2 regions of the Thauera sp. JM12B12 genome follow, and region 1 is predicted to be linked to the other one. Evidence: predicted binding sites of a transcription regulator. Region 1 holds the regulator's gene; the other holds the start of a gene.

Evidence for each region. The regulator FNR, encoded in region 1, switches genes on or off when oxygen is low (the NO sensors DNR and NnrR bind a similar motif). The targets are predictions, from matches to a motif close to TTGANCTAGNTCAA.
Region 2: a site for FNR is predicted at 1,389-1,402, ahead of nirJ (heme d1 biosynthesis radical SAM protein NirJ). Genes of this name have one in related genera too.

What each region holds. Positions count from the first base shown of each region.
Region 1 is NZ_CP154859.1:3,172,318-3,176,629, forward strand. Features, by position in the region: gene AAG895_RS14335 (sulfite exporter TauE/SafE family protein) at 1-435, opposite strand, end outside; gene hemN (oxygen-independent coproporphyrinogen III oxidase) at 496-1,887, opposite strand; gene fnr (fumarate/nitrate reduction transcriptional regulator Fnr) at 2,027-2,767, shown strand; gene AAG895_RS14350 (SirB2 family protein) at 2,782-3,162, opposite strand; gene AAG895_RS14355 (Crp/Fnr family transcriptional regulator) at 3,257-3,940, shown strand; gene AAG895_RS14360 (MBL fold metallo-hydrolase) at 3,969-4,312, opposite strand, start outside.
Region 2 is NZ_CP154859.1:1,907,966-1,912,277, forward strand. Features, by position in the region: gene AAG895_RS08510 (Lrp/AsnC family transcriptional regulator) at 1-263, shown strand, start outside; gene AAG895_RS08515 (AsnC family transcriptional regulator) at 256-759, shown strand; gene AAG895_RS08520 (Lrp/AsnC family transcriptional regulator) at 759-1,337, shown strand; gene nirJ (heme d1 biosynthesis radical SAM protein NirJ) at 1,453-2,661, shown strand; gene AAG895_RS08530 (cytochrome D1 domain-containing protein) at 2,658-4,292, shown strand.

The sequences.
Region 1 (4,312 bases):
GCCCCACAGCATGCCGAGCGGCAGGGCCTGCCTGACCGAGCGCGCGGGGAGGAAATGGCGCGTCGCGGGCTGGATGCGGCGCCAAAGCACGTGACCGACGCGCTCGATCGGCGCCAGCAGACGCGTGAAGCCGGTCAGGTAGAGCCCGAGCGCGACCAGCATCAGGTTGGCAAGCACATAGAGCGTCATCTGCACCGGCAGCATGCCGTCGTAGAGCAGCCCGACCGAGCCGAGGAAGCCCACCCCCGCGCCGAGCGCGGTATAGGTGCCGATGCGGCCGAGGTTGTAGGCGAGGTGCAGCGGCCACTGCGGCTTGCCGCCGGGTGTCTGCACCTGCATGGTGAGCGCACCGACGATGCCGCCGCACATCGACACGCAATGCGTCCCGCCCAGCAGGCCGATGAGGAAGACGGCGAGATAACCGGTTTCAGGCATTGAAAAACGAGGCCCCGCTGAAGATGCGAGGCCTCATTCTACGCTCGTGAGCCGCGGTCTTCAGATCACGCGCGAGTAGCGCTGGCGCTCGCGGTCGGCGCGCAGATAGCGGTCGAACACCATCGCGATGCCGCGCACGAGCAGGCGGCCGCCGGGCTGCACGCTGATCCAGTCGCCTTCGATCTTCACCAGCCCCGCCTTCTCCATCTCCGCGAGGTCGGCAAGCTCTTCCGCAAAGTATTCGCGGAAGTTGATCAGGTGGGCGATCTCGATCGACTGCATCGACAGCTCGAAGTGGCACATCAGCGCCTGGATGATCGCGCGCCGCAACAGGTCGTCGGCGGTGAGCTCGATGCCGCGCAGCACCGGCAGCTCGTCGCGGTCGAGCGCATCGTAGTACTCGTCCAGGGTCTTCACGTTCTGCGCATACACCGGCCCGATCTTGCCGATCGCCGACACGCCGAAGGCGAGCAGGTCGCACTCGGCCTGGGTGGAGTAGCCCTGGAAGTTGCGATGCAGCCGACCCTGGCGCTGGGCGACGGTGAGCTCGTCGTCGGGCTTGGCGAAATGGTCCATGCCGATGTAGACGTAGCCGGCCTCGGTGAGGCGGCGGATGCCGAGCTGCAGCAGCTGCAGCTTGGTGTCGGCGGTGGGCATGTCGCCGCTGTTGATGCGGCGCTGGGGCTTGAAGAGGCCGGGCAGGTGCGCGTAGCTGTAGAGCGAGATGCGATCGGGCGAGATCGCGAGCACCTGCTCCAGCGTGCGGTTGAAGCTGATCACGTTCTGCTTGGGCAGGCCGTAGATCAGGTCCATGCTCACCGACTTGAAGCCGGTCGCGCGCGCCGCATCGATGACGAGCTTGGTCTCGTCGTAGCTCTGGATGCGATTGACCGCCGCCTGCACGTCCTCGGCAAAGTCCTGCACGCCCACGCTCATGCGGTTGAAGCCGAGATCGGCGAGCAGCTTGACGGTGTCGAAATCGACCTTGCGCGGATCGACCTCGATCGAATACTCGCCGTTGGGGACCAGCGTGAAGTGCTCGCGCACCGAGGCCATCAGCTCGCGCATCTCGTCGTGCGACAGGAAGGTCGGCGTCCCGCCGCCGAGATGCAACTGCGTGACCTGGCGGCTTCCCTCCAGGCAAGCCGCTTGCATCGCAATCTCTTTCGCCAGATATTTCAGGTACTTGGCGGAGCGCCCATGATCCTTGGTGATGATCTTGTTGCAGGCGCAGTAGTAGCAGATCGTGTTGCAGAACGGGATGTGGAAGTATAATGAGAGCGGTTTGCTTACGCCGCCCACGGCTCGTTTGGCGAGCCAGGACTTCAGCGCCTCGGCATTGAAGGCCTCGACGAAGCGATCCGCCGTCGGATAGGAAGTGTACCGCGGTCCGTTGATGTCGAATCTACGGATGAGTTGCGGATCGAAGATGAGTTCGTTCTGGCTTTTCATGATCTTGCTGCGGCAGTGTGTGCCGAACAATGGCAGAACACCGTATTTTTTTGGTTGACGTGGGTCAACGGGCATGACTTGAAAGTCCGCTCGCGCCCATGTCGGCGTCTTTCGTCGGGGAAGCAGGATTATCGTGCAGATGAGGGCAACCGTGCCAATTACCGTGAACGGGTTGAAGACTGCCTGTTCGCAGTGCAACCTGGTCGAGCTTTGCCTGCCCTTCGGCATGTCCGACAGCGAGTTGAGCCGTCTCGACGAGCTCGTGGGCGCGCGGCGCAAGGTCAAGCGCCAGCAGAACCTCTACCGGGCAGGCGACCCCTTCGAGGCGATCTACGCGATCCGTGCGGGCTCGTTCAAGACCGACGTGCTGCTGGAGGACGGCCGGGAGCAGGTCACCGGCTTCCAGATGACCGGCGAGATCCTCGGCCTCGACGGCATCAGCACCGAGGCCCACAGCTGCAATGCCGTCGCCCTCGAAGACAGCGAGGTGTGCGTGATCGCATACGACAAGCTCGAGCAGCTCTCGCACGAGATCGACGGACTGCAGCTCCAGTTCCACAAGGTCATGAGCCGCGAGATCGTGCGCGACCACGGCGTGATGATGCTGCTCGGCTCGATGCGCGCCGAGGAGCGCCTGGCCGCCTTCCTGCTCAACATGTCGCAGCGCTTCAACGCGCGCGGCTTCTCGTCGCAGGAGTTCAACCTGCGCATGACGCGCGAGGAGATCGGCTCCTATCTCGGGCTCAAGCTCGAGACCGTGTCGCGCGCGTTCTCGCGCTTCCAGGAAGACGGGCTCATCTCGGTTCAGCAGAAGCACGTGCTGCTGCTCGACCCTGCCGGACTGAAGAGGCTGATCCAGCACCAGCAGGGCGTGCGCTGAGATCGGTGGCCGCCTCAGGCCAGGAAGCCGGCGACCTGCTTGGTGAAGGCCACCGAGACGATCCACGCATAGACGAGCAGCGCCGCGGTGAAGGCGGTGATGCGCATGCCCATGGTGCGCCCGCGCTTGAGGGCGAGGGTACCGAGCAGGATGTAGGCAAGCAGACCGAGAACCTTTGCGGTGACCCAGCCGGCCGCAAACGGGTACTGCTGGATCATCACGGCGAGCGTGATCGCAGACAGCAGCAGCAGGCTGTCGATGACGTGCGGCAGCACCCGGGTCAGGCGGTGCTGCAGCAGCGGGCTGCCGGTCATCATCCACAAGCCGCGCAGCAGGAAGCCTGCCGCACTGAGGGCGACGCAGGTGACGTGAAGGTGCTTGATCGCGTAATACATTCGTTCTCCTCTCGATAGCCGGCCCGAGAGCCGGGAGCAGCCGGCAGCGAGCCGGCTCGATTAAAATTGCGACGCCTTACGGAGAGTCCATTCGATGCCCCCCCACGCCCAGCTCGACATTCCGTCCCTGCTCAAGCGCATTCCGCTCTTCAGCGAGCTTTCGGACGCCGACATCCAGCGCGTCACCCGCTACACCCGCGACCGTCACGTCGCGCGCGGCGAGGTCTTGTTCCAGCGCGGAGACCAGCCGCACGGCTTTTACTTCGTCGTCTCCGGACAGGTCAAGCTCGCGTTCTCCTCGCCTCAGGGCACGGAGAAGGTCGTCGAGATCGTCGGTCCGATGCAGAGCTTCGGTGAGGCGGTGATGTTCATGAACCATCCCTACCCGGTGTTTGCCGAGGCACTCAGCGAGACCGTCCTCGTTCACGTCGGCCAGGCGGTGGTGAGCGAGCTCATCGATCAGGACTCCACCTTCGCCCATAAGTTGCTCGCCGGCATGGCGATCCGCCTCCATGGTCTGATCCAGGACGTCGAGACCTACTCCCTGCGCTCGAGCACCCAGCGCGTGATCGGCTACCTGCTGCAGGTGGCCGACAGCGACACGCCGTGCGAGATTGCCCTGCCCACCAGCAAGCAGGTGATCGCCTCGCGCCTCAACCTGACGCCCGAGACCCTGTCACGGATCTTTCACGACCTCAGCGAGGCCGGCCTCATCAGCGTGGCGGGCAAACGCATCACCTTGCGCGATCCCGCGCGGTTGTCGCGCTACAACGCTTGACCGACCGGCCGGAACGCATCCCGGCCGCTCAGGACAGGACAGAAGACACGCCTGGCGCGGCGACCTCGACGCCGCGCCAGCCGAGATCGCGCTCGATGCACCCGGCTAGGGCAGCGGCCGCGGTCGGCTCGCCATGCACCACGAAGGTACGCCGGGGCGGTCGGCGGAAACCGCGCAGCCAGCTGAGGATCGCCGGCTGATCCGCATGCGCGGACAAGCCGCCGATGGTGTGAATGCGCGCGCGCACCGGAATGCGCTCGCCGAACAGGGTCACCTGACGGGCGCCGTCCACCAGGCGCCGACCGAGCGTGCCCGCCGCCTGGAAACCCGCGATCACGATCGCGCACTCGCGCCGGCCGATGTTGTGGCGAA
Region 2 (4,312 bases), 1.3 Mb from region 1:
AGGTCTCCGCGCTCGGACGCCGGCTCGCGCAGGAGGCCGCGGTCACGCTGTGCTACCGCCGCCGCCGCGTGCAGCCCGACTGGCCATACAACCTCTTCTGCATGATCCACGGCAGCGCGCGCGAGGAGGTGCTTGCGGCGCGGGACGACCTTGCCGTACGCCTCGGACTCGATCGCCATCCGCACGCGGTGCTGTTCAGCTGCCGGCGTTTCAAGCAGACCGGTGCGCGCTATCTCGGCGCCAAGGATCTCGCCCATGTCTGAAGCCCGTCCCGAAGCGCCGGCCGGCCGTCGCGGCGTCGCCGCGAAGCGTGCGCCCGACGATACCGACCGTCGCCTGATCAACGCCATCCAGGGCGAGTTTCCGCTCTCCGAGCGACCCTTCGCCGAGGTGGGTGCGGCGCTCGGGCTGTCCGAGGACGAGGTGATCGCGCGTCTGCAGTCGCTGCTCGACGACCGCGTGCTGACCCGCTTCGGGCCGATGTACCAGATCGAGCGCATGGGCGGCGCATTCTGCCTGGCGGCGATCGCCGTGCCCGAGGCGCAGTGGGCGGGTGCGGTGGAAGCGGTCAACGCCTTCCCCGAGGTGGCGCACAACTACCGCCGCGAGCACGCGCTCAACATGTGGTTCGTGCTCGCCACCGAGACGCCCGAGGGCATCGCCGACTGCGCGCGCCGCATCGAGGCCGCTACCGGGCTGGTGGTGCATCTGTTCCCGAAGGAACGCGAGTACTTCGTCGAGATGAGGCTGGAGGCTTGATGGCACAGGGCATGCCCGAAGAGGGCCTGGTCGCGCGCGCGGAGGCGCAGGGCGCCGCGCTGGCGCGGCCCGATGAGTTTCCCTACCGTGATGTCGCGGAACTCGACCGCCGCATCGTGCTTGTCACCCAGGGCGGGCTGCCGCTGGTGGCGCGGCCGTACGCCGCGGTCGCCGAGGCGCTCGGCGTGGGCGAGGACCTCGTGCGCAGCCGCCTCGCCGCGATGCTTGCCGACGGTCGGATCCGCCGCATCGGCGCCGTGCCCAATCACTATGCGATCGGCTACACCGCCAACGGCATGAGCGTCTGGGATGTGGACGACGCGGTGATCCACGCGGTGGGAGAGCGCGTGGGCGCGCTCCCGTTCGTCACCCACTGCTACCGCCGGCCCCGCCATCTGCCCGACTGGCCGTACAACCTGTTTGCGATGGTGCACGCCGCCAGTCGCGAGGCCGCGCTCGCGCGTGTGGAGGAGATCGCCGCGCTGATCGACGAGGCGTTCCCCGGGGCCTGCCGGCAGCGCGACGTCCTGTTCTCGGCCGGCATCCTGAAGAAGACCGGGCTGCGGATCGGCGGCTGACGCGCCTCCCGGCGTACGCCGGGATGGCGCGCGCGCGCGATCCCGGGACCCTTGACCCGCGTCATTTTCTGCGCGGGGCGGGTCGGGTCAAATGGTCGCCATTCAGGAGGCCTCCATGTTCCGCATCTCCCAATTCATCCGCGAGCTCGACCATCCGACCCCCGCCGGCCCGCGCCGCAACCCGCCGGGCCCGGTGGTGATCTGGAACCTGATCCGGCGCTGCAACCTCACCTGCGAGCACTGCTACTCGATCTCGGCGGACAAGGATTTCCCCGGCGAGCTGAACACCCAGGAGGTGTTCAAGGTCATGGACGACCTCAAGGCCGCGCGCGTGCCCGTGCTGATCCTGTCCGGGGGCGAACCGCTGCTGCGCCCCGACATCTTCGACATCGCGCGCCGCGCCAAGGGCATGGGCTTCTACGTCGGCCTGTCGTCCAACGGCACGCTGATCGACGAATCCAACATCGACGCGATCGACGACATCGGCTTCGACTACGTGGGCGTGAGCCTCGACGGCATCGGCGCCACGCACGATCACTTCCGCCGCAAGCAGGGCGCCTTCGAAGCCTCGATGCACGGCATCCGCCTGTGCCGCGATCGTGGCATCAAGGTCGGCGTGCGCTACACCATGACCGAGGGCAACGCCCACGACCTGCCGGCGCTGCTGAAGCTGGTCGAGGACGAGCGCATCGACAAGTTCTATTTCTCGCACCTGAACTATGCGGGCCGCGGCAACAAGAACCGCGCCGGCGATGCGCGCCACCGCACCACCCGCGAGGCGATGGAACTGCTCTTCGAGACCTGCCTTGAGCTGCACCGGCGCGGCATCGACAAGGACTTCGTCACCGGCAACAACGACGCCGACGGCCCCTTCCTGCTGCACTGGGTGCAGCGCCGCTTCCCGGACAAGGCCGCGCACATCGAGGCCAAGCTGCGCCAGTGGGGCGGCAATGCGAGCGGGGTGAACGTCTCCAATATCGACAACCTCGGCATCGTGCATCCTGACACCATGTGGTGGCACGTGCCGCTCGGCAACGTCCGCCAGCGCGCCTTCGGCGAGATCTGGAACGACCTCTCCAACCCCCTGCTCGCCGGGCTCAAGCAGCATCCGCGCACGCTGGAAGGGCGCTGCGGCGCATGCAAGTACCTCGACATCTGCAACGGCAGCTCGCGCGTGCGCGCCGAGCAGGTCACCGGCAACCCCTGGGCGGAGGATCCGGCCTGCTACCTCCATGACGAGGAGATCGGGGTGAATGCCGAGGACTACGGCGCCGAGCGCGTGGTCACCACGCCGTGGACACGCATCAACAAGGTGTCCGCATGAGCGCCCGCATCCCGGCCTTCACCGGCCTGCTCGCGCTGATCGGCGCCCTGGCGGCCCTGCCAGCCGGCGCTTCGCCGGGCACCGTCGCCGGCCCTGCGGCAAGTGCGGCGACGGCGAGCATCGACGTGCCCGGGCTCTATGAGCAGCACTGCGCGGCCTGCCATGCGCCCAACCGCCTGGGGGCGATGGGCCCGGCGCTGCTGCCCGACAATCTCGGACGGCTACGCAAGACCGAGGCGGCGAAGGTGATCGCGGAGGGGCGTACCGCAACCCAGATGCCGGCCTTTGCCGCGCAGCTGAACAAGGACGAGATCGCCGCGATCGCCGACTGGATCTACACCCCGGTGGTGCCCGAGCCGCGGTGGACCGACGACGACATCCGCGCCTCGCGCATCGTCCATGTCGATCCGGCGACGCTTTCCGACAAGCCGGTGTTCGACGCCGACCCGATGAACCTCTTCCTGGTGGTGGAGGCGGGCGACCATCACGTCAGCGTGCTCGACGGCGACAAGCTCGAGCCGATCTTCCGCTTCCAGTCCCGCTTTGCGCTGCACGGCGGGCCGAAGTTCGCCGCCAACGGGCGCTACGTGTTCTTTGCCTCGCGCGACGGCTGGGTCACCAAGTTCGACATGTGGAACCTCAAGGTCGTGGCCGAGGTGCGCGCCGGCATCAATACGCGCAACGTCGCCGCCTCGCCCGACGGCACCCATGTGGCGGTGGCCAACTACCTGCCGCACACGCTGGTGCTGCTCGACGGCGACCTCAACCTGGTCAAGACGATCGAAGCCAAGGACCGCGACGGCAAGAAGAGCTCGCGCGTGTCGGCGGTGTACGACGCCACCCCGCGCCAGTCCTTCATCGCGGCGCTCAAGGACGTCGGCGAGGTGTGGGAGATCAGCTACACCAAGGCGGTCGAGGACATTCCGATCAGTTACATCCACGACTATACCCAGCGCGAGGGAAGCTTCATTCCGGGCTACCTCAACCCGCGCCGGACCATCCTCGCCGAAGTGCTCGACGACTTCTTCTTCACCCCGGACTACTCCGAGTTGATGGGCGCCTCGCGCGAAGGGGTGGGCCAGGTGGTGAACCTCGACGTACGCAAGAAGATCGCCAACCTGCCGCTCGAGGGCATGCCACACCTGGGCTCGGGCATCACCTGGGAATGGCAGGACCCCGCAGCCGGGCCTGACGCCAAGCCGCGCACGGTGATGGCGAGCACGAACCTCAAGGCGGGGGAGGTCACGGTCATCGACATGAAGACCTGGGAGGTGGTCAAGCGCATCCCGACCCGCGGCCCCGGCTTCTTCCTGCGCAGCCACGCCAACAGCCGCTACGCCTTCGTCGATTCGATGATGAGCCCGGAGGCCAAGCACATCCTGCAGGTGATCGACAAGCACACGCTCGAGGTGGTGAAGGAGGTCACCGGCGAGCCGGGCAAGACCCTCGCCCACATCGAGTTCACCCGCGATGGCCGCTACGCGCTCGCCAGCCTGTGGGAAGACCAGGGCGCGGTGATCGTGCTCGACGCGCAGACCCTCGAAGAGGTCAAGCGCCTGCCGATGCGAAAGCCGGTCGGCAAGTACAACGTCTGGAACAAGATCACGCGCGAGGAAGGCACCAGCCACTGAGCAGGCGCGCGTCCGGCGTG